3 regions of the Planococcus sp. SE5232 genome follow, and region 3 is predicted to be linked to each of the others. Evidence: riboswitches for the same ligand, from Rfam matches in the RefSeq annotation. Region 3 holds a riboswitch; each other region holds the start of a gene.
The links. A riboswitch is a leader RNA that binds a small molecule or an ion and turns the genes downstream of it on or off. The one in region 3 is predicted to bind lysine.
Positions count from the first base shown of each region.

Region 1 (6,837 bases), on a different contig from region 3:
AAAAAGATACGGTATGAAAAATGCACCCCCGCCATTTTCATACGCAACATATGGAAAACGCCAAATGTTCCCTAAACCTACTGCAGAGCCAACGGCAGCCATAATAAAGCCGGCACGTGTACCCCATTGCGAACGTTCCATCTCTCTTCCCCCTTTGTTTTTTCCCATTTTATTTACATAAAAATAGGAATTTTGAATGTTTTCAGATTATTAGTTAATCTAAAAATAGTATACCGAGCGGCACCCTCAAAGTAAAGATGAATTCGCGATATATTTCAAAAAAACTATTGCGACGAAAGTAAAAAAGCAGAGAATTAGCTTCTCTGCCTTGTTTTCTTTATGCATTTTGTTGTTTTTCAATAATAGTTGTCCGTTGTGACCAGACGAGGAACAGCACTGCGAGTACCACTAAGACCACACCTAAAGAAATCAGCAAGGAACCCGTGAAACCTATGACTATATACCCTATGGAAGCAATCCCAGCAGCCGTTAAAGCATAAGGGATCTGTGTCAACACGTGATCCATATGATTGCTCCCGGCTCCAGTTGATGAAAGGATCGTCGTATCGGAAATCGGTGAACAATGATCTCCAAAGACAGCACCGGCTAGAACAGCTGATAATGCCGGCAACAGCAATGATGGTTCGGCTTCGATCATGATGGTTCCGGCAATCGGTAAAAGGATACCGAATGATCCCCATGATGTTCCTGTAGAGAACGCCATAACACCAGCTAAGACAAATAATAGCACAGGCAGAATGGCTGTAGGAACGTTACCTTCAGAAACCACACCAGCCAAATACGTACCCGTTTCGAGCGATCCGATCAAAGAAGTCAGCGACCAGGCAAATATCAAAATCAGCACCGCGCCCATCATTGATTTGATGCCTGCCCAAATGCCTTTGCCGATCCAACCGGCATTAGCTTTTTTATTGCTCTTGATTTGCATCGCATAAAGAATAATCGAAGTCAGTGCCCCTAATATCCCTCCGGCCAATAAAGAAGCAGGTACATCGGTATTTTCGAAAATCAGCCAGATATCGAACACTTGTCCGGCATTCTGATAGCCAGTCCAAACCATCGCACCTACAGTCCCGACAATCAACAACAGGATCGGAAGCAATAAGTCTCTCATATGACCATGATTATGCGACGGGAAATCTTCTTTCATTTCACCGGGGATCGTTTTTTCAGGATCAAAAAGCTGCCCTTTGGTAATTGCCAACACTTCGTGTTTCTTCATCTCTCCAAAATCGACATCACGTATGGCGACAAAGAAGACGATGGCCAATGAAGCGACAACATAGAAGTTCATCGGTGCCATCCAAAGAAAAGCTTCCAGCGCGGAATATTCCACGAAGGTCTGGCCGGCTAAGATGGTTGCAATGATGCCGATGATGGCAGCACCCCAGCTTGATACTGGAGAAACCACGCAGACCGGTGCAGCAGTCGAATCGATGAAGTATGCAAGTTTCGCACGTGATACTTTGTAACGGTCCGTAATCGGACGCGCTACTTGCCCGACTGCGAGTGCATTGAAATAGTCATCGATGAAGATGACCATGCCCAAAACCACTGTCAGAACTTTTGCTCCTCTGCGGGACTTAATGCGTGTCGAAGCCCATTCAGCAAAAGCATGGCTTCCTCCCGACAGGCTGACGAATGCTGTAATGATGCCCAGCAATAACAGAAAAAGAATGATAAAGACATTGTAGGCGTTAAAGCCTCCGTCCCAAAAAATGATCGCGAATGATGTGACAAGCTCCTGCAAGGCTGCAATTGGCGCAAACCATGTCAGAATCACCGCTGCTGCAACAATCCCCGTACCGAGCGACAACAATACGCGGCGAGTCAGCAACACCATTACGATGGCGATGATCGGCGGCAAAATCGAAAAAATCGTATTCTCCATGAATCTTCCTCCTTGTTTTTGATGGGTGAAAAATGAGAAAAAAAAGGCCGACCTCTCCAGTTGGATAAGTCAGCCTTCTACAATTCGTCTGTGCGGTAAACATCAAACAACCCTGTAGCTCTCCATTTTAGCTTGCGCTTAAATGACAGTGACATTCTTGTTCAGAATGACCCCAATCCATTTCCTTAGACCTCGGAAAATGAATTTCGGCAAAACTCCCTTTCAGATGCGTTCCACGCGGTCAAACTCGCGCATCCTACTGATCAGTTCTGCAGCCTCTACCCACCAATATATAGTTCTTTGTTAGCATAGCTCAAAATTAAAACAAAATCAAATGCGGATATACTCTGAACATTCTCTCTACTTCAAGGCTTTGCTATGAAAATACTGACTGAAGACATCCCTCAGAAACTCGGGCATGAAATACGTTTTCGCAGCTCTTTTCAAGCTTGGGAAGAAATAGCCGAACGTCAGCATGTCCAACGTGATCAAGCGATAAATTTGATCGTGCACCGCCACTTGTCCATTGATGTAAAATCGGTGGTCGATGATCTCCATATTCATATGAATCATTTTGCCGAATACTACACCCCGGAAACCCATTCCTTTCAATTCGAGCTGCGGCCATTCCGAATTCAGGGATTGCAGGTAAATCTCTTTCAATTCCGCTCCACTTAACTCGACAAGGCAGGGGTTGATAGGATGCGGCAGCATTTTGTGGAAATCGTAGCGTGTCAGGGCGCCTTCCGGCATGTCTTCCATAAAGATCCCTGCATTGAACAAAGCACAATCCGCTCCGGCAAACTCGATCAGCGCTTTTCCGAATAAAGCGCCAAGTTCGGAATCCTTAAACCACTCAGCTTTCAAAATTTTTGTACTTTGAAAAACCAGCTCATCCATCTGGTTTTTCCCTTGCTCTACCAAATAATCATCGAAGCCTTTTTCCACTTCACGCAATCCGGAAGTCTCAATCAGCTGCGCTGAGGATTTACCGAACTTCTCATCTACAGTAATCTGGCCAATATAAAAGCCGAATTTCCCTGCAGCCCCTAGCAGTGTATCTCCCAGCCATTTTCCTTCATGGAAAACGTGGTGCGTATGGGCTCCCAGGATGATGTTGATCTGTGGACAAAGCTCTGCCAACAATTCATCTTCTTTGATGCCAAGGTGCGAAAGACAGATAATCAGATCAGCCTGTCCTTCAATCTCTTTCACTGCCTGGATGATCGACTCTTTAGCGTCTGTTATCTGCCAGCCCAATTTGCGGTAGAATGGAGTAAACTCTGCAGTCGCCCCGACCAGTCCGATGCGTGTTCCATTCATCGTACGAATAATATGGGAAGGCTTTGCCCAATCCGGCCGGTTGCCTTGAAAATCGAATAGATTCGATACCACCACTTCAAAATCAGCCTGGACATACAAGTCGTTCAGTTCTTCTTTAGACAGCGTGATGCCTTCATTATTGCCGATCGTAACGGCATCATATTCCGCTTCGTTCAATAGCAGCACATTGCCTTTCCCAGATGTGCCTTCCGTATAAGGATGCGATCGGTCGACATGGTCTCCGATATCCAAAATCAGGCAGACGTCCCCTTCTTCTTCGTGCCACCTTTTCCGCTCAGCTAAAAAAGACTTGATGCGCGGCCAATTTGTAAAATGGCTATGCAGATCATTCGTATGGTAAATATGAATAGTTTCGCTCATGAAAACACCTCTTTAAGAACTGAATATTCCTTCGTAAATCGATCGCAATCCCAGTACCAGCAATACCAGGCGCAAAATCGTCACCAGCATTTCCGAATTGAGGCGTTTGTTTAATTTGGCCCCTATTTTTGCACCGATATACGCGCCGGGAACAACGGCAAGCGTATAGACCCACGGCACATGCCCCAGTGAAATATGCGTTGCAGAATTGACAATGGCTGATAAAAAGACCATAAACATGGAAGTGCCGATCGCCACGTGCGGCGGAAAGAGAAACAAGAGAATCATGGCAGGTACAATAATCGATCCGCCGCCGATCCCGAACAATCCTGAAGCGAATCCCACAAAAAAGGTCAGCAGCAAGGCAAACCAGATGGGATAACCGTAAATGAACTGTTCATTTTGTTTATCGGTGAATGTTGTCTTACGCCCATTGTCAACAAACCAGTGAACAGCCTTGAGGCGATCACGCATAAGCAAGAGCAGGGACAGCAATACTAAAAGAATACCAAAATACAGATTAAATGAAGGCAAATCCAGGTTTTTATTGACGAAAGCACCAATCACTGTGCCCGGTGCACTGCCTGCAAAGAAAATAAGTCCACTTTTATAATCGACCGTCCGGACTTTCATATAAGCTAATGTAGAAGAAAGGCCAGTAAAAATCATCATGATGACGGACAAGCCGACAATTTTCTGAGGTGAAAGCTCTGGAAAAAATGCAAAGCTGGTGCCCAGAAACAGTAAAGCCGGTACCAGTATAACGCCTCCACCAAGACCTATCAAAGCGCCAACGATGCCGGAAATCACTCCAACAAGCGCCATGATCAAAAAAACCATCAAAATCCTCCTTCAAATAGATCCATCTGCTTCGGCGAAAGCCCATCAAACGAAAGTTCATTCATTTTCTGGAACTCTTTGGCATCGCCTGCTGCATGCCCTCCAGAATTATTATTGAAGATTACATAGACATTTTCAGTCGTGTCAGCCAATGCTTTTACCGCTCGGCTGATTTCCTCAAGTTCTTCTTTATTGTAATCATAGAGATAACGGACTTCCCGCCACTTCTGTCCATGCCCCGGATTCAGCCAGCCATGGACATTGCGGCCATGTATACGCAGCAATACCTTATCTTTTCTTGACGAGATCGGAACCAGCGGAACAGAGCCGTCTCCTGCTTGCGGCTCGTCACAGACCGAATGGATCAGATTATTGTCCCGCAGAAAATCCAGCGTTTTTTCGCTCATGCCATTGGCGTACCAGGACTGATGGCGAAACTCGATCGCCAGATCAAATTCCTCCAGGCGCCCGGTAATTTCCCGGAGCTGGTCGACATTGTCCTTTTGGCAATCAAACCAAGGCGGAAACTGAAGCAGTACCATCCCGAGCTTACCAGCTTTCTTCAATGGTTGTATCGATTTACTGAACGCTTCAAACATTTCGTCACGCGTTTCAAAGGGGTTTTCTCCGCGCTGGTGGCCTGTCATCCCTTGGTAGGCTTTTACTATAAACTGAAACTGTTCCGGTGTCTCCTCGATCCACTTGCGGATATTCCGTTCAGGTTGAACCGCATAAAAAGAAGAATCCAATTCGACGATTGGAAAATGAGCACTGTAATCAATTAATTTTTCCGTTTTCTTTGAGCCTGGGCTATAGACATCCGGATGGTCTCCCCAACCCGTCAAACCTACATAAATCATTGTCCCGCCTCCATTTTTCTTTATTATTTTATGATAGCATAGAAAAAAAGGAACGTCTTTTTTTAAGAGATTTCCTTTAGCAGAAATGACATCATTATTCAGGAAACAGTAATAAAGCATGTATACTAAACCGCTTTGGTTAGAAAAAAAGACAATTGCTCCTTCATAGTGTACTTTAGGCTGTACTGCACTTTTTAAAAAGAAGAGGAGATGAAACGACAATGAAGAAAACATGGGATCACAAAGCACTCATCCAGAAATTTGAAGCTCATCGAAACGAAGAATTGGCTATTCCGATGGCCGCCTATATGAGAAATCAATTTGACTTTCTTGGTATTAAAACGCCTTTGCGGAAAGCATTGCTGAAAGAGTTTTTTTCGGAGTATGAACTTCCGGAACCGGAATGTATTGCAGAAGAAGTGTGGAAGATTTACGGGTTGCCGGAACGCGAATACCAGTATGCGGCCATTGCATTGCTCGAAAAAAAGAAAAAAGAGTTAAACCTTGAAGTGCTGCCTTTTCTTCGCCAGTTGATTGAAACAAAGTCCTGGTGGGACAGTGTCGATTCCATTGCTCCACGAACACTTGGCTACGTTATCCAGACAGAGCGGACTGCCGGCATAAAAGCCATGATCGAGTGGTCTTTAGCCCCGAACATGTGGACAAACCGCGCAGCCATTCTTCATCAATTGAAATATAAACAACAGACCGACACAACAGTCCTGAGCATGATTATTCTGCAGCATGCTGCATCTCCAGAATTCTTCATCCAAAAATCAATCGGCTGGGCTTTGCCTGAATATGCGAAAACCGACGCCGAATGGGTCCGATCCTTTGTTACAAAACATGCATTGATGCCTCTCAGCAAACGGGAGGCACTAAAAAATAGTAAAACATAAAAAATCAGCATATGCTGCTCCTACTGGACGCTTGTATATTTCAGCTGCATAAAAAATCACATTTGATTGTTTTTAACTAAAGGTTAAGCGTAGAACACTGTCTATCGCAGCTTTTCATGAGCTCTCCATATTTAACCAAAAAAAATAATCTTTAGCGTACCTCCTGTACGCTAAAGATTATTTGAACAAGCAGACTGAACTTTTTTGTTTAGTGTTTTAAAATAATCCGCCGAGCCCTTTGCCGCCGCCTATAACGGATTTAGCAGATTCCAGCAGTTCATTTCTTTCATTTTCATCGATCTTTCCATCATCGTAAGCTTGTTTGGCTTGCTCCATGACTTCTTTTGCTTGACCCAGGTCCGCGTTACTAAGCTTTTGTTTTAATGCATCGAATGTTTGACTCATGTATAGCATTCCTCCTTTAAATTGATTTTCTTGATTACTATACCCTTTGTGAGGACTCTAAACCTGTACCCGGTTAACTAGCCCCTTTTGCAGATAGTGGATGAAGTCTCATGCTCTAGATAAAAATCCATAAAAATAACCCTTGGCATGAACAATGTCACGCCAAGGGTTTGGTAGTAATCTATTAACCGATAGAGCCTTCCATTTCGACTATTAG
Region 1 covers NZ_JBOGCP010000005.1:192,224-199,060, reverse strand. The annotation lists gene ACRC6Q_RS16880 (sodium-dependent transporter) at 1-141, opposite strand, end outside; gene ACRC6Q_RS16875 (Na+/H+ antiporter NhaC family protein) at 338-1,912, opposite strand; lysine riboswitch at 2,020-2,201, opposite strand; gene ACRC6Q_RS16870 (bifunctional metallophosphatase/5'-nucleotidase) at 2,273-3,616, opposite strand; gene ACRC6Q_RS16865 (sulfite exporter TauE/SafE family protein) at 3,629-4,456, opposite strand; gene ACRC6Q_RS16860 (DUF72 domain-containing protein) at 4,456-5,316, opposite strand; gene ACRC6Q_RS16855 (DNA alkylation repair protein) at 5,538-6,215, shown strand; gene ACRC6Q_RS16850 (hypothetical protein) at 6,432-6,620, opposite strand.
Region 1: it holds a riboswitch for lysine, as region 3 does, so the genes downstream of both, ACRC6Q_RS16875 (Na+/H+ antiporter NhaC family protein) here and dapA (4-hydroxy-tetrahydrodipicolinate synthase) in region 3, are expected to answer to the same signal.

Region 2 (6,837 bases), on a different contig from region 3:
TTAGATTGTTAAATTACTAGGATATGGAGCAAATCAGTGTAGACTCCCGCGGGATAGCGAAGTACCGAAATCCACTCGGGCCAGCCCGAGTTAGTTCGGTGCAAGCCCGCAGGAAAGCGGAGCTGGTTTGCGGAATATCCGTAATAAAATTTGAATTGAAAAAATATTAGTTCAGTATAAATATTAAGTAAACCTTCATGATTTCTAGGAGTTATCTAACCCGTAAAGGCGGGAACATTTTTCACATCTACTTAGGGGGTAAACGGACTATGGCGAAAAAAGTATTGGTTTTAGGAGAAACGCGCGAAGGCGCTTTGCGTAATGTCTCATTTGAAGCAATTGCAGCAGCTAAGAAAATTTCTGGCGGCGGAGAAGTAGTAGGTGTTCTGATCGGTGATTCGGTTGTAGATTTCGGCGCTGAACTGATTGCATACGGTGCTGACCGCGTCGTAACGGTTGAACATCCGCATTTGAAATCGTATACATCGGACGGCTACGGCCAAGCATTCATGGCAGTCGTTGAACAGGAAAATCCGGAAGGTCTTGTCTTCGGCCATACGGCAGTCGGCAAAGATTTGGCTCCGAAAATCGCTTCCAAATTACAGTCCGGATTGATTTCGGATGTAACGGACATTGAAGGCGAAGGCGATGAGGCCGTATTCATCCGCCCGATCTTCTCTGGTAAAGCATTTGAAAAAGTGAAGCTGAAAGAAGGCATCGTTTTCATCACCGTGCGTTCGAACAACATTGCACCGCTTGAAAGACAGGAACGTTCAGGCGATGTCAGTTCGTTGTCGGTTGATATTACAAACCTTCGCACAATCATCAAAAACGTTGTGCGCAAATCATCTGAAGGCGTCGATCTTTCGGAAGCGAAAGTCATCGTAGCCGGAGGCCGTGGAGTTAAGAGTGCTGATGGATTTGAGCCGTTGCAGGAATTGGCGAATCTTCTTGGCGGCGCTGTTGGGGCATCACGCGGAGCTTGTGACGCGGATTATTGCGATTACTCGCTTCAAATCGGTCAGACAGGCAAAGTGGTTACACCTGACCTGTATATCGCAGCTGGTATTTCTGGCGCAATCCAGCACATGGCCGGTATGTCCAACTCGAAAGTGATCGTGGCGATCAACAAAGATCCGGAAGCGAACATCTTCAAAGTAGCGGATTACGGCATTGTCGGAGACTTGTTCGAAGTCATCCCGATGCTGACAGAAGAATTCAAGAAAGTAATGTAATTTTGAATGGCGGCGGGTCCACTGGGCCAGCCGCCGTTTTCTGTTTAACGCCCTCAGTTGCCGGGTATTGGAAGAGTAGGCAAAAAAATAGCTAGTGTTTTTAGCACATGCTATACTCTGTATATAGTTTGGTTCAATCATAAGGAGGAATTATTCATGGCAATCGTACACGGAACAGATCAGAACTTTTCACAAGAAGTATCAGAAGGACTCGTTTTAGTAGATTTTTGGGCAACTTGGTGCGGACCATGTAAAATGATCGCTCCAGTGCTGGAAGAATTAGACGCTGAAATGAGCGATAAAGTTAAAATCGTAAAAGTTGATGTGGATCAAAACCAGGAAACAGCTGGAAACTACGGCATCATGTCCATTCCGACTTTGTTGTTGATGAAAGACGGAGAAACAGTTGACAAAGTGGTTGGTTTCAGACCGAAAGAAGCTTTAGCTGAATTGGTTGAAAAACACGCATAATTCTTAACCGGGTCCAGCGATGGTGCCCGGTTTTTTAATAGGGTGAGATAAAAGATGGCTAACGAATTGATTCAGCATAAATTGGCAGTATTGCCTGGTCAACCAGGCTGCTATTTGATGAAGGATCGCCAGAATACCGTCATTTATGTCGGTAAGGCGAAAGTTTTGAAAAACCGCGTGCGCTCGTATTTCACGGGCAGCCACGATGCAAAAACACAGCGTTTGGTCAATGAAATCGAGGATTTCGAATATATCGTCACTTCTTCAGATAAAGAAGCGTTGATTCTCGAATTGAATTTGATCAAAAAATATGACCCTAAATACAATATTATGCTGAAGGATGACAAAAGCTATCCGTACTTGAAAATCACGGGAGAGCGCCATCCGAAGCTGATTACAACCAGACAGGTGAAAAAAGACAAAGGAAAATACTTTGGCCCTTACCCGAATGCTTACGCGGCAGCGGAGACGAAAAAGCTGTTGGATCGTCTGTATCCATTGCGGAAATGCCATACCATGCCGGATCGGGTTTGTTTGTACTATCATTTAGGGCAATGTTTGGCTCCTTGCGTCAAGCCTGTCGAAAAGGAAACCTATCAGGAAATGATCGACGGCATCACCAGATTCCTGAACGGCGGATTCCGGGAAGTGAAGCAGCAATTGGTCGAGAAGATGTCCGAAGCTTCAGAGAACCTGGAATTTGAGCGTGCCAAGGAATACCGCGACCAAATTTCCATGATTGAAACCGTGATGGAAAAACAGAAGATGGCGATGAACGATTTCACCAATCGCGACGTCTTTGCCTATGCAGTCGATAAGGGCTGGATGTGCGTACAAGTCTTTTTTGTGCGTCAAGGCAAACTGATTGAACGCGACGTTTCGCTGTTTCCGCTCTATCGGGATCCAGAAGAAGAATTTTTGACGTTTCTGGGCCAATTTTATGAAAAGGCCAACCATGTCAAGCCGAGTGAAATTCTGTTGCCGGAAGCGGATGATCCGGAGATGTTGAAAGAATGGCTTGGAGTCCGGGTACTGGTTCCCCAGCGCGGCAAGAAAAAAGATTTGGTGGCGCTGGCTAAGAAAAATGCCGAAATTGCCATCAAAGAGAAATTCCAGCTGCTCGAGCGCCAGGAAGAACGGACAATCGGTGCCTGCGTAGACCTGGGAGAAGCAATGAACATCGAAACGCCATTACGCATCGAAGCATTCGACAACTCCCACATTCAAGGAGCCGATGCGGTATCTGCGATGATTACGTTCATCGACGGCAAGCCTTCCAAAAAGGATTACCGGAAATACAAAACACGCAATGCTTCCAAGCCCGATGATTATGCAGCAATGCGCGAAGTTATCCGCCGCCGCTATTCACGAGTCCTGAAAGACGGTCTGCCTTTGCCGGATCTGATCGTCATCGATGGAGGAAAAGGCCAGATGGAGTCGGCGCGCGAAATCCTGGAGGACGAACTCGGTTTATCGATACCGATTGCAGGACTGGCGAAAGATGCAAAGCATCAAACTTCCCAATTGCTGTATGGGTCACCTGCTGAAGTTGTGCCGCTCAAGCGGACCAGTGAAGCTTTCTATCTGATGCAGCGGATTCAAGATGAGGTCCACCGTTTTGTCATCACTTTCCACCGTCAGCTGCGCGGCAAGAATTCGATCCAGTCGGCGCTCGACGGTCTTGAAGGAGTCGGACCGAAACGCAAACAACAGCTGCTGAAGCATTTTGGATCTGTCAAGAAACTCAAAGAAGCCTCTGTCGAAGAAATCAAAGAGGCCGGAATGCCGGAAGCTCTGGCGTTGTCCATCAGTCAGCATTTTGGGGAAGACACATTGCCAAGCGAATCTTAACGTGTTATCGTAATAGAATAATTGAATCACTTGGAAAAGTGATGATAGAGGCGCGAACGTCAATAGTAAGCATTCGGAGATTTGCAGAATCTGAGATGAATGGTGAAAGGGGCGGTCGCCGAAGTGTGCGTGTTACTGCTGTTGCGCATGCTGGTTCTGCATTTAAGAAATGCAGAGCTGTCAGAGTCAATCTCTGGAGGGCTATCTCACATGGACGTTTTTCGTACATGATGAAAGAGGTAGTTTGCCGTGGTTGCGGTGAACTGCCTTTTTTTGTGGCCGGCTTTGCTGCCGGTCATAGTGAGGGCCACATACTAAATGTGGGAGTGGATGAAATGGAAACAATCGTCATGAAATTTGGAGGGACGTCTGTCGCAACTCCGGAAAAGATCATCGGAGTGGCTGAACGGGCCATCCGTGAAAAAGAAAAAGGCAAACGGGTTGTCATTGTCGTTTCGGCTATGGGCAAGACGACCGATACGCTGCTCGGGCTGGCCGGGGAAATTTCTTCTGAACCGCCAAAGCGGGAAATGGACATGCTGCTGGCCACTGGTGAGCAGATCACCATTTCGCTCTTGGCGATGGCCTTCAAAAAGCTGGGTCATGAAGCCTTATCTTTTACCGGTTGGCAGGCGGGAATCGAAACAGAATCCGTGCCCCGCAATGCACGCATTGAACAAATCCATACAGAGCGTCTTGAACGTGTATTGGAAAATGGCTATTTTTGTGTGGTGGCCGGTTTTCAAGGAGTCGATAAAATCGGCAATATCACCACGCTCGGCCGAGGTGGATCTGATACGACGGCTGTTGCACTGGCCGCAGCTTTAAAAGCGGAGAAATGCGAAATTTATACAGATGTCAACGGTGTCTATACATCGGATCCGCGGTTTGTCACAGGTGCACGCAAGCTGGAACAGATTTCCTATGACGAAATGCTGGAGCTCGCCAATTTGGGGGCAGGGGTCCTGCATCCACGCGCCGTCGAGTTCGCAAAAAACAATCATGTACCATTATCCGTCAGAGCAAGTTATTCAAATGAGCCTGGCACAATCATACAAGAGGTGATCACTGTGGAGAAAAACTTAATCGTCAGAGGTGTTGCATTTGAACCCGGAATCGCGCGTGTGACCGTCACTTATAAAAAACCATTCAACGGTTCCCTAGCCAATATATTTACAAAACTTGCTGAAAATCAGATTGATGTGGACATCATCGTCCAAAGCATCAGTGATGAATTTCCGCCATCGGTTTCATTTTCCATCTCTCAGGAAAGCCTGGAAGAAACGCGCCGTGTCCTCACAGACGCAAAAGATGAAATCGGCTTCCTGTCGCTGAACGTCGAGGTCGGTTTGTCGAAAGTGTCGATTGTGGGATCGGGAATGGTATCCAATCCGGGCGTAGCTGCACGGATGTTCGATATTTTAAGAAGCCAGGAGATTCCAGTGAAAATGGTCAGCACCTCCGAAATCAAAATTTCAGTAGTGGTGCCGGAATCAGATATGAGAAAATCGGCGAATGCTTTACATGATGCCTATGGTCTGTCTGAAGTCCAGTCTTCTTAATGCACAGCTCTTCAAGTAAAAAGGCAACATCCGCCAAATAATAATAGTAAGTGATAAAATTCACAATTTGTTCAAATTCTCAATAGCAATAGTGCAATAATGCTGTTATCACTACAATACGATGAATTAGGGTCAAAAAGCGATTCTCAATTAGAGAATCGCTTTTTGTCAGAATTCTATTAAAACGGTTACATTCCAAGCTGTTTTATTGCAGATAGGGCGTAATTCATCAATAAAATACTTAGTAACTATCTGTTCAAAAGAGTTTCGGTGCCTTGACGCTCCTAAAGGGGGAGAGTACAATAAATATGTCATATTAATGTATCATGATGGTGTGCGGCTTCAGGTGCTTTCGTAATATATCGTTAGCTTTGAAAGTTGCCAATCAATGTTTTGAGGGGGGTAAAATTTTGGATAACAATCGTGAATTTTTAATGCGCAGGCTGCACTCATTGTTGGGGATCATTCCTATCGGTTTATTCTTAACGCAGCACTTAATCGTCAACCATTTTGCTACACAAGGGGTAGAGGCATTCAATAATGCATCTCACTTCATGGCAAATCTTCCATTCGTTATTTTCCTGGAGATATTTGTCATTTATTTACCGCTCATGTATCACGCATTCTACGGTCTATACATAGCGTTTACTTCGAAGAACAATCCTGGGCATTATAGCTATATGCGCAACATTTTGTTTGTCGCACAACGTTATACAGGGGTCTTCCTGGTAGTCTTCATCGCTTGGCACGTCTTTGAAACAAGATTCCAAGTCGCGATCGGAGCAGCAGCAGAAGCTGATTTCAATATGATGGAAAACATTTTAAGCAATCCATTCATGTTGGCCTTCTACATCGTCGGTGTGTTGGCAGCAGTTTTCCATTTCTCGAACGGAATTTGGTCATTCCTTGTTACATGGGGAATTACACAGTCCGAAGCATCACAGCGAAACGCAACTTATTTCACGCTTCTAGTATTTATTGTATTATCGATCATTGGTATCAGAGCATTGTTTGCATTCGTTTAAGAATGTTTCAATCATTGGTGAACTAAAAGAGGAGTGAATACTAACATGGCGAAGGGCAAAATTTCTATCGTCGGTGGTGGCCTTGCCGGCTTGATGGCAGCAATTAAAGTTGCAGAGGCAGGTTCTCCCGTCGATTTATTTTCAATCGTTCCCGTTAAACGGTCCCACTCAGTATGTGCACAAGGCGGGATCAACGGAGCGGTCAATACAAAAGGTGAAGGGGATTCCCCGGATATTCACTTTGATGATACTGTTTACGGAGGCGACTTCCTTGCGAATCAGCGTCCCGTAAAAGCAATGGCGGATGCAGCACCCGGAATTATCCGCATGTTCGACCGTATGGGCGTAATGTTCAACCGTACACCGGAAGGCCTTTTGGATTTCCGTCGTTTCGGTGGAACGATGTACCATAGAACAGCATTTGCCGGCGCTACAACTGGGCAGCAATTGTTGTATGCATTGGACGAGCAGGTTCGCCGCTATGAAGTGAGCGGACTGATCACTAAATATGAAGGCTGGGAATTCCTTGGTCTTGTTCTTGATGAGCAGGGCGTCGGTAAAGGAATCACGGCTCAAAATATGACGACCATGGAAATTAATTCGTTCCGTGCGGATGCTGTCATCATGGCAACCGGTGGACCGGGAATCATTTTCGGGAAATCGACGAACTCCGTCATCAACACAGGTTCAGCG
Region 2 covers NZ_JBOGCP010000002.1:445,808-452,644, reverse strand. The annotation lists gene ACRC6Q_RS11055 (electron transfer flavoprotein subunit alpha/FixB family protein) at 270-1,235, shown strand; gene trxA (thioredoxin) at 1,392-1,706, shown strand; gene uvrC (excinuclease ABC subunit UvrC) at 1,761-3,557, shown strand; lysine riboswitch at 3,595-3,769, shown strand; gene ACRC6Q_RS11040 (aspartate kinase) at 3,893-5,119, shown strand; gene ACRC6Q_RS11035 (succinate dehydrogenase cytochrome b558 subunit) at 5,530-6,144, shown strand; gene sdhA (succinate dehydrogenase flavoprotein subunit) at 6,190-6,837, shown strand, end outside.
Region 2: it holds a riboswitch for lysine, as region 3 does, so the genes downstream of both, ACRC6Q_RS11040 (aspartate kinase) here and dapA (4-hydroxy-tetrahydrodipicolinate synthase) in region 3, are expected to answer to the same signal.

Region 3 (6,837 bases):
GTACACTTCACGGACGCCGGTGATGGCTCCATTGAGCGGCGAATCCCCTAATTTATAGCGCCGCTGGATATTGTCGTTGACCACGATGCTGTCATCAACCAGAATCCCGATGGCAATGATGAGGCCGATGACCGAAATCTGGTTTAAGTCGACACCCATGAACGGAATCGGAATCATACCGATCAATACGGAAGCCAGCACGGTCAAAGCAACTGCAAAAGCTCCGTACAAAGTCAGGCCGGCTGTGGTGACGATCAAAACTGCCAGCACCGCGATGGCCAATGAAACATACAAGCTATCAAAAATCGTGTTGACATTATCCGCTTGGGATTCGTATTTTTCTGCCTGCACACCTGCCGGCAGCGTTTCGGTGAATTCTTCAATTACTTCTGAAACATTTTCGTCAACAGAAGGAACATCCTGCTCTGTCTGCAAAAAGACTGTATAGGAAATCGCAGGTTCTCCTTCAAAAGTGACGATATCCGCAGTTTCCTGGTCCACCGTTTCAATGGTCGCCACGTCAGCAAGCGGAACCGCTGCTCCACCCACCTGAAGCTGTTCCAACTTTTCGATGCCTTCACTTTGCTGAATGGTCAAGGTCACCTGTTCATTGCCATTGTCATGGGTTCCGAGCGATAAGGGCTGGTTGGCCTGCTGAAGCGATTCAAGCACTTCGAACGGCTGCAGGTTATTGGCTGCCAGTTCTTCACTGTCCAGTTCGATGAGTACTTGTTGCGTGTTCAGCCCTTTTACCGTCGTTCCCGCAACACCCGAAACGGCTTCCACTTGATCTGACAAATCGGATAACGCATTAGCCATAGTGACCAGCTCTTCTTCATCTCCATAGAACATGTAGGAGACCAATGGGAAAGTCAGATCCAGCTTTTCAACTGTGGGTTCCTGCGCTGTATCGGGAAATCCCGAAGCCGCACTTCCCGTCTGCTGCTGGATGCTGTTGATCAGTTCATCCGGATTTTCACCGTCCTCAAGTTCCAGGGTGATGATGGATGCCGAATTGGATGATATGGACTGCATGGATGAAATGCCATCCACTTTCTGGATTTCACGCTCCAACGGGTTGGTGATGGATGTCTCCACTTCTTCCGGCCCCGCTCCCGGCAAAATCGTCGAAACCAGTACCAGGCTCGACGGTGTTTCCGGAATTTCACGTTGAGGCAAGGTCAGGAACGTGTAAGCTCCTATTATTGAAAGGATTAGAATCAGGAAAATAAATAATTTGCTGCGCTCTAATATGTAATTCATCAGCTTTGCCCCTCTACTTTTTGTATAACAATTGTATAACTGTGATTTTGAAAATGCTAGTATAATGCACAGAAAAACCGGATGAAATTTCCATCCGGTTCTACAAGCTCTGCATTTTTTGCTGTTTCATTAGAAAAGCGGCAATAAACAACACCAACGGCAACAGAATACACAGTCGGAACCAAATTCCTTCTCCACCCATAAAAATGAGCAGCATCGGTGGCAGCAAAGCGATTCCGCTCCAGGCAAGTGCTTGCCATGACTTCCTCCAAAGACCGACAATTGCCAAGACAATTCCACCAATGACAAGCGACCATAAGACAATCCCAACTAAAAAGAAGCCCACCTTTTCGCGCCTCCCCATTCGTCAATCTTCTATTTAATCTATACCCCTTTTTGAAAAATAAACATCATCCAGTAAAAAAAAACCGGACAGCAAATTCAGCTGTCCGGTTGAAAAATCGATTATAGATTCTGGAAAAACAAGCGGATGACATCTATACCGCCGATGACATTACCGGCCGCAGTACCAATATTGGTCAACACGACGACCAGCAGGACACGCGTTACTTTATTGTCCCAAAATCCTTTGAGCGTAAAAACGTCTTTCGACAATGTCTGGAAATCTCCGACATTCGGCCGACGGATATAGGCTTGCGCAAGTCCGGAAAACCAGCCTGCGGCCAAAAGCGGATGCAAGGCGCCGATCGGTCCGCCTACAAAAGCGGTCAGTATGGCCAACGGATGGCCGAATGCTGCAGCGGCTCCAATAGCTCCGAGACAAGCTGTCCATAAAATCCAGCTGACGGTCTGATCAATCCCAGCTGCGGGATTGTTCATGAATGTAATGGCGATCATGGCGACAAGAGCCAATGGAATGGCCCAGCCGATGATTTTCGGCCACTTCGATTTCGGTGGAACTTTTGATAATTCCGCCAAATCATGTTCGTTGTGGACTTCCTTGATAATCCCCGGAATATGGGCAGCACCGAGGACTGCGACAACTTTTTTGCCCGGTGCTTCTTTGATTTTCTGTGCCAAGTACTGATCCCGTTCATCGATCAGCGGTTCTTTCAATTTAGGGAAGGACTGGGTGAAATCATCCATGACAGCATTCAACGTATCCTGGGACTTCATCTTTTCCAGATCCTCTTCCGAAATCGTCTCTTTGCTGAAAATGCTGAAGAAGACCGAAGTCAAGAGCTGTGCTTTCCCCATAAAGCCGATATTTCCCCAGATGCGTGAAAACGTGACCTGAATATTGCGGTCAGCCAGCACCAATTCCGCGCCTGTTTCTTTGGCTGACGCAATTCCTTGGATCATTTCCTGGCCAGGCTTGATGCCGAACTGATCTGCCAGCCGATTCTGAAACGAGGAAATCGCCAGGTTCATCAGCAAAAGACTGGCTTTCTTGTCTTTGATGACTTTAAAAATGTCCGTTTCTTTCCACTTACTGCCTTGTGTGACCGATTCATAGCGCTGTGCATCCAATTCGATGCACACTGAATCGGGCTGCTCAGCTTCAATGACCTCTTTCACCTGTTCCGCACTGAGCTTGGAAACGTGTGCCGTACCGATCAAGATCAATTCTTTATCGCCGTATTCTATGCGTGTAATATTATCTTGCGTCATGTTGTACTTCCTTTATAGAACTGAATTTCTTTTCAATTATAGATGAAAAGACTGTCTATTCTTTATAATGAATCACTACAGCGAAAATATCAATGCCGCACCCTTGGATTTCTGCCAAAAAGCGCTTCGGAATCACAAGTCAGTTGCATTGAAGGTATCGCCTTCTTTGAGATTTCCCGCCTGAAAGCCTTTATAGAACCAGCGCTGACGTTGCTCGGAACTGCCATGGGTAAAACTTTCCGGGACTACGTAGCCACGGGAGCGCTGTTGGATTGTGTCATCCCCTACCGCGCTTGCCGCTGTCAACGCTTCCTCCAGATCGCCTTCCTCTAAATAACCCATTCCCTGGGCGTGATGTGCCCAGACACCGGATAGATAATCCGCCTGCAGCTCCAGGCGAACCTGTATTTTATTGTATTCTTCTTCACTTAACTGGTTGCGGAGAGGCTGCACTTCTTCCATGACGCCAAGCAGATTTTGGACATGGTGCCCTACTTCATGCGCCACTACATAAGCCATGGCAAAATCACCGGGGGCCTGAAACTGATTCTGCAATTCATTGTAGAAGCTCAAATCGATGTATAGCTTGTAGTCGCCGGGACAATAGAACGGACCGACGGCGGCACCTGCCGTTCCGCAGGCTGACTCGACGCTTCCGGTATACAGAACAAGGGTCGGTTCAACGTACTCCATGCCTTCTTCTGCAAATACTTCTGTCCAAACCTCTTCGGTATCGGCCAAAACGACCGATACGAATTCAACCAACTCCTCTTCTTCCTGCGTCGCTACATACGGCTCGTTTGAAGTTGTTCCGGCCGATCCGCCTAATTGATCCAGGATAACGCCCGGGTCGCCGCCCAAAAACGCCACCAGCAGGACAATCAAGATGCCGCCGATGCCTCCTCCTGCAACCATGGCGCCGCCTTTCCCTCTTCGGTCTTCAACATTTCTGCTGGCTTTTCTGCCTTTCCATTCCATATAGGGTCCCCCGCTTCAAATTTGTTTTTAGTTAAAGCATACCCATTATCGCTTGTCTTCTAATCCATATGTGGCAGCCGGTATATTAAAAAACGTTCGCGTGGCTCTTTATGGAAACCGAGCAGCTGAATTTCCGCCACTAACTCAAAGGCCGTACTGTTTTCCAGGAAATCACTGTATTCCTGTGGAGGAAAAAACAAAAACAGTTCCACCATCCGCGGATTTGTTTCGACAGAGCGCAAAACCTTATTAATAAAACTGATGAATACCTGCACTGAGAATGGATTGAAGAAATAAAATTTATTGTCCCGCGCATCGATTGGATAATCCTGTGCCAGGCAATTATAGAAGGCAATGCTCTGCTCAGCGCTTTTATGTTTTTTTGCATAGTTCTTTTTGTTTTCCAAAGCTTCGGCGTAGAATTCCGGATTCATCTCAATGCCCGCACTTTCCACACCAAATAGATGATGGGCATAAAAATTCAGCCGCCCTTTTCCAGACCCAACATCCACCAGCCGGTCTCCAGAAGACAAGCTGTACTTATCGAACAGCCTGTCCAGAAGCTCATAAGGAGTTGGTTCATATCGGTTATGGTGCAGGGAATCCGTGAAACCCTGCTGATTTCCTGCAGTGGCAATATTCAGCCGGCGGTCATGTAGCTGTTCGTTCATCCGAACCCCTCCTTTTTCATAAGATTTTACGTTTTTCGTCTTGCAATTGACAAGAAAATTTGTTATAGTACAGCTAATTAAATATTTCTTGCTCCAGCTTTTATGGAGTAGGATAGAGGCGCAAAAACCATCAGTACGCAAAACGAGGATGATGAGATCCATTGACGTTTGCCGAAAGGGGGATTTGCCGAAGTGGCGGAAATCTCATTTTTCCGTGCGCTGGGTCTGCATTCAATAAATGCAGGACTGTCATATAGGAAACTATATGGAGGGCTATCTGATGCACAGGAACGAATGTTAAACATTGTTTCTACTGCAGCAACGGGACCCCCTCGTTGCTGCTTTTTTTGTTTATTCCTGACTGGCCCCTCACCTCTAAGTTTCGACAAAAATTAGAAAAGGGTGTGTTCATTATGAATTTCGGCCAAGTAATTACAGCAATGGTGACGCCGTTCGACCAACATGGAGAAATCGATTTTCCGGCAACACAAAAACTGATAGAGCATTTGATCGCAAACGGTTCAGACGGCCTTGTCGTCGCAGGAACAACAGGGGAATCCCCAACTTTATCGACAGAGGAAAAAGTGGAGTTATTTGAGTTTACCGTCAACACAGTCGCCGGACGGATTCCGGTAATTGCAGGAACCGGTTCCAACAATACACGAGCTTCCATCTCCTTGACGAAACAGGCTGAAGAAACAGGCGTTGATGGGATCATGCTGGTCACGCCTTATTATAACAAGCCTTCACAGGAAGGCATGTTCCAGCATTTCCAAGCGATCGCCCAGTCTACAAGCCTGCCGGTCATGCTGTACAACATCCCAGGGCGCAGTGTGGTCAATATGTCTCCAGAAACGATCATTCGCCTGTCCAAGATCGACAATATCGTTTCTGTCAAAGAAGCGAGTGGAGACTTGGACGCTGCTGCAGAGATCATCGAAAAAACACCGGCTACATTTTCTGTATACAGCGGCGACGACAGCCTGACCTTGCCGCTGCTGTCAATTGGCGGTACTGGCATCGTCTCAGTTTCCGCGCATATCATCGGCAACGATATGCAGGACATGATCACCAGCTTCAAAACAGGCGATGTGAGCACTGCTGCTGCTATCCACCGCAGACTGGTGCCGACGATGAAAGCATTGTTCGCTGCACCTAATCCATCTCCGGTCAAAGCGGCACTTAACATGAAGGGGGTGGATGTTGGCGGTGTACGCTTGCCGATGATTCCATTGACCGAAGAAGAAACTGTCACTTTACGCAAGTCATTGCCTGACCTGCATTCTGAAGCTGTAACTAACTGACTACTAAAAAAACGCTGGAGCCTAAAGGCTTCAGCGTTTTTTTAGGGTCAATTAATTTTCATCTGATGAAGCACGCGCTTCAAACTGCCGCCGATCTCCAAGTCCTTCAAATCGACTCCGATTTCCGTGAGTGTCCGGGCAATTTCCGGACGGATGCCGGTCAGAACCGAGCGTACCCCGACAAGCTTCAGCGATCGGATGATTTTGATGATCTGCTCGGCTACCATCGAATCCACTCTCACCACTCCCGAGAGGTCCACAATCAGCACTTTGATTTTCAGTTCATTTGCGGCAAGCAAAGTCTGTTCCAGTATATAGCGCGCCCGGTCAATTTCAATGCTTCCCACTAACGGTAAAATCGCGATCTGGTCACTGACAGGGACGACCGGTGCGGAAAGTTCGAGAAATTCTTTTCTTGCCAATTTCAATTTCCGCTGATAAGAGGCCGTGTAGGCTTGGGTATACGAATAAGCTGCATGATCCAGTAGAGAATGGAAAAATTCCATGACATTAAAAAGAAGCTGAAGTTCCATGTCTTTTCGAACCGCTTCCGTTTTAATGATTGTTCCGATATGTTTGCGGTAAAGTGATGTTTCTGCGAGCGCTTCTTCAAGCGACCTTCCCGTTTCAAGAAAAAAGTTCCCTGTCTTTTCTCCCCATTCTTGAATATCCGCGTAGACTTTTTGTACATCACAACTATTGCTGATCGACTTTCCGATAAGTTCCACAAAATCGATTCGAGTCTTATTGACAATGTCGATAAAAGCTTTGTTCATTTCAAGCTGCTCCATGGGAACATCCCGGACCGCTTCTTCATGAATCAACTGAGCGATCAATTCTTTATCCGCTGACACCCGTTCACCAAGCAATCGATTCTTATTTTCCATCATTACCCCCAAAGGTGAAGATATTTTCATATGCCATTATTATAGCTCTTGAGCCGGTGATTGTAAGGAGTTTTCCGCATAAAAAACCACCCGTTTTAAAAA
Region 3 covers NZ_JBOGCP010000001.1:436,438-443,274, reverse strand. The annotation lists gene ACRC6Q_RS02080 (efflux RND transporter permease subunit) at 1-1,263, opposite strand, end outside; gene ACRC6Q_RS02075 (hypothetical protein) at 1,364-1,609, opposite strand; gene ACRC6Q_RS02070 (TraB/GumN family protein) at 1,729-2,895, opposite strand; gene ypfJ (KPN_02809 family neutral zinc metallopeptidase) at 3,028-3,873, opposite strand; gene ACRC6Q_RS02060 (SAM-dependent methyltransferase) at 3,933-4,544, opposite strand; lysine riboswitch at 4,650-4,828, shown strand; gene dapA (4-hydroxy-tetrahydrodipicolinate synthase) at 4,958-5,848, shown strand; gene ACRC6Q_RS02050 (STAS domain-containing protein) at 5,896-6,735, opposite strand.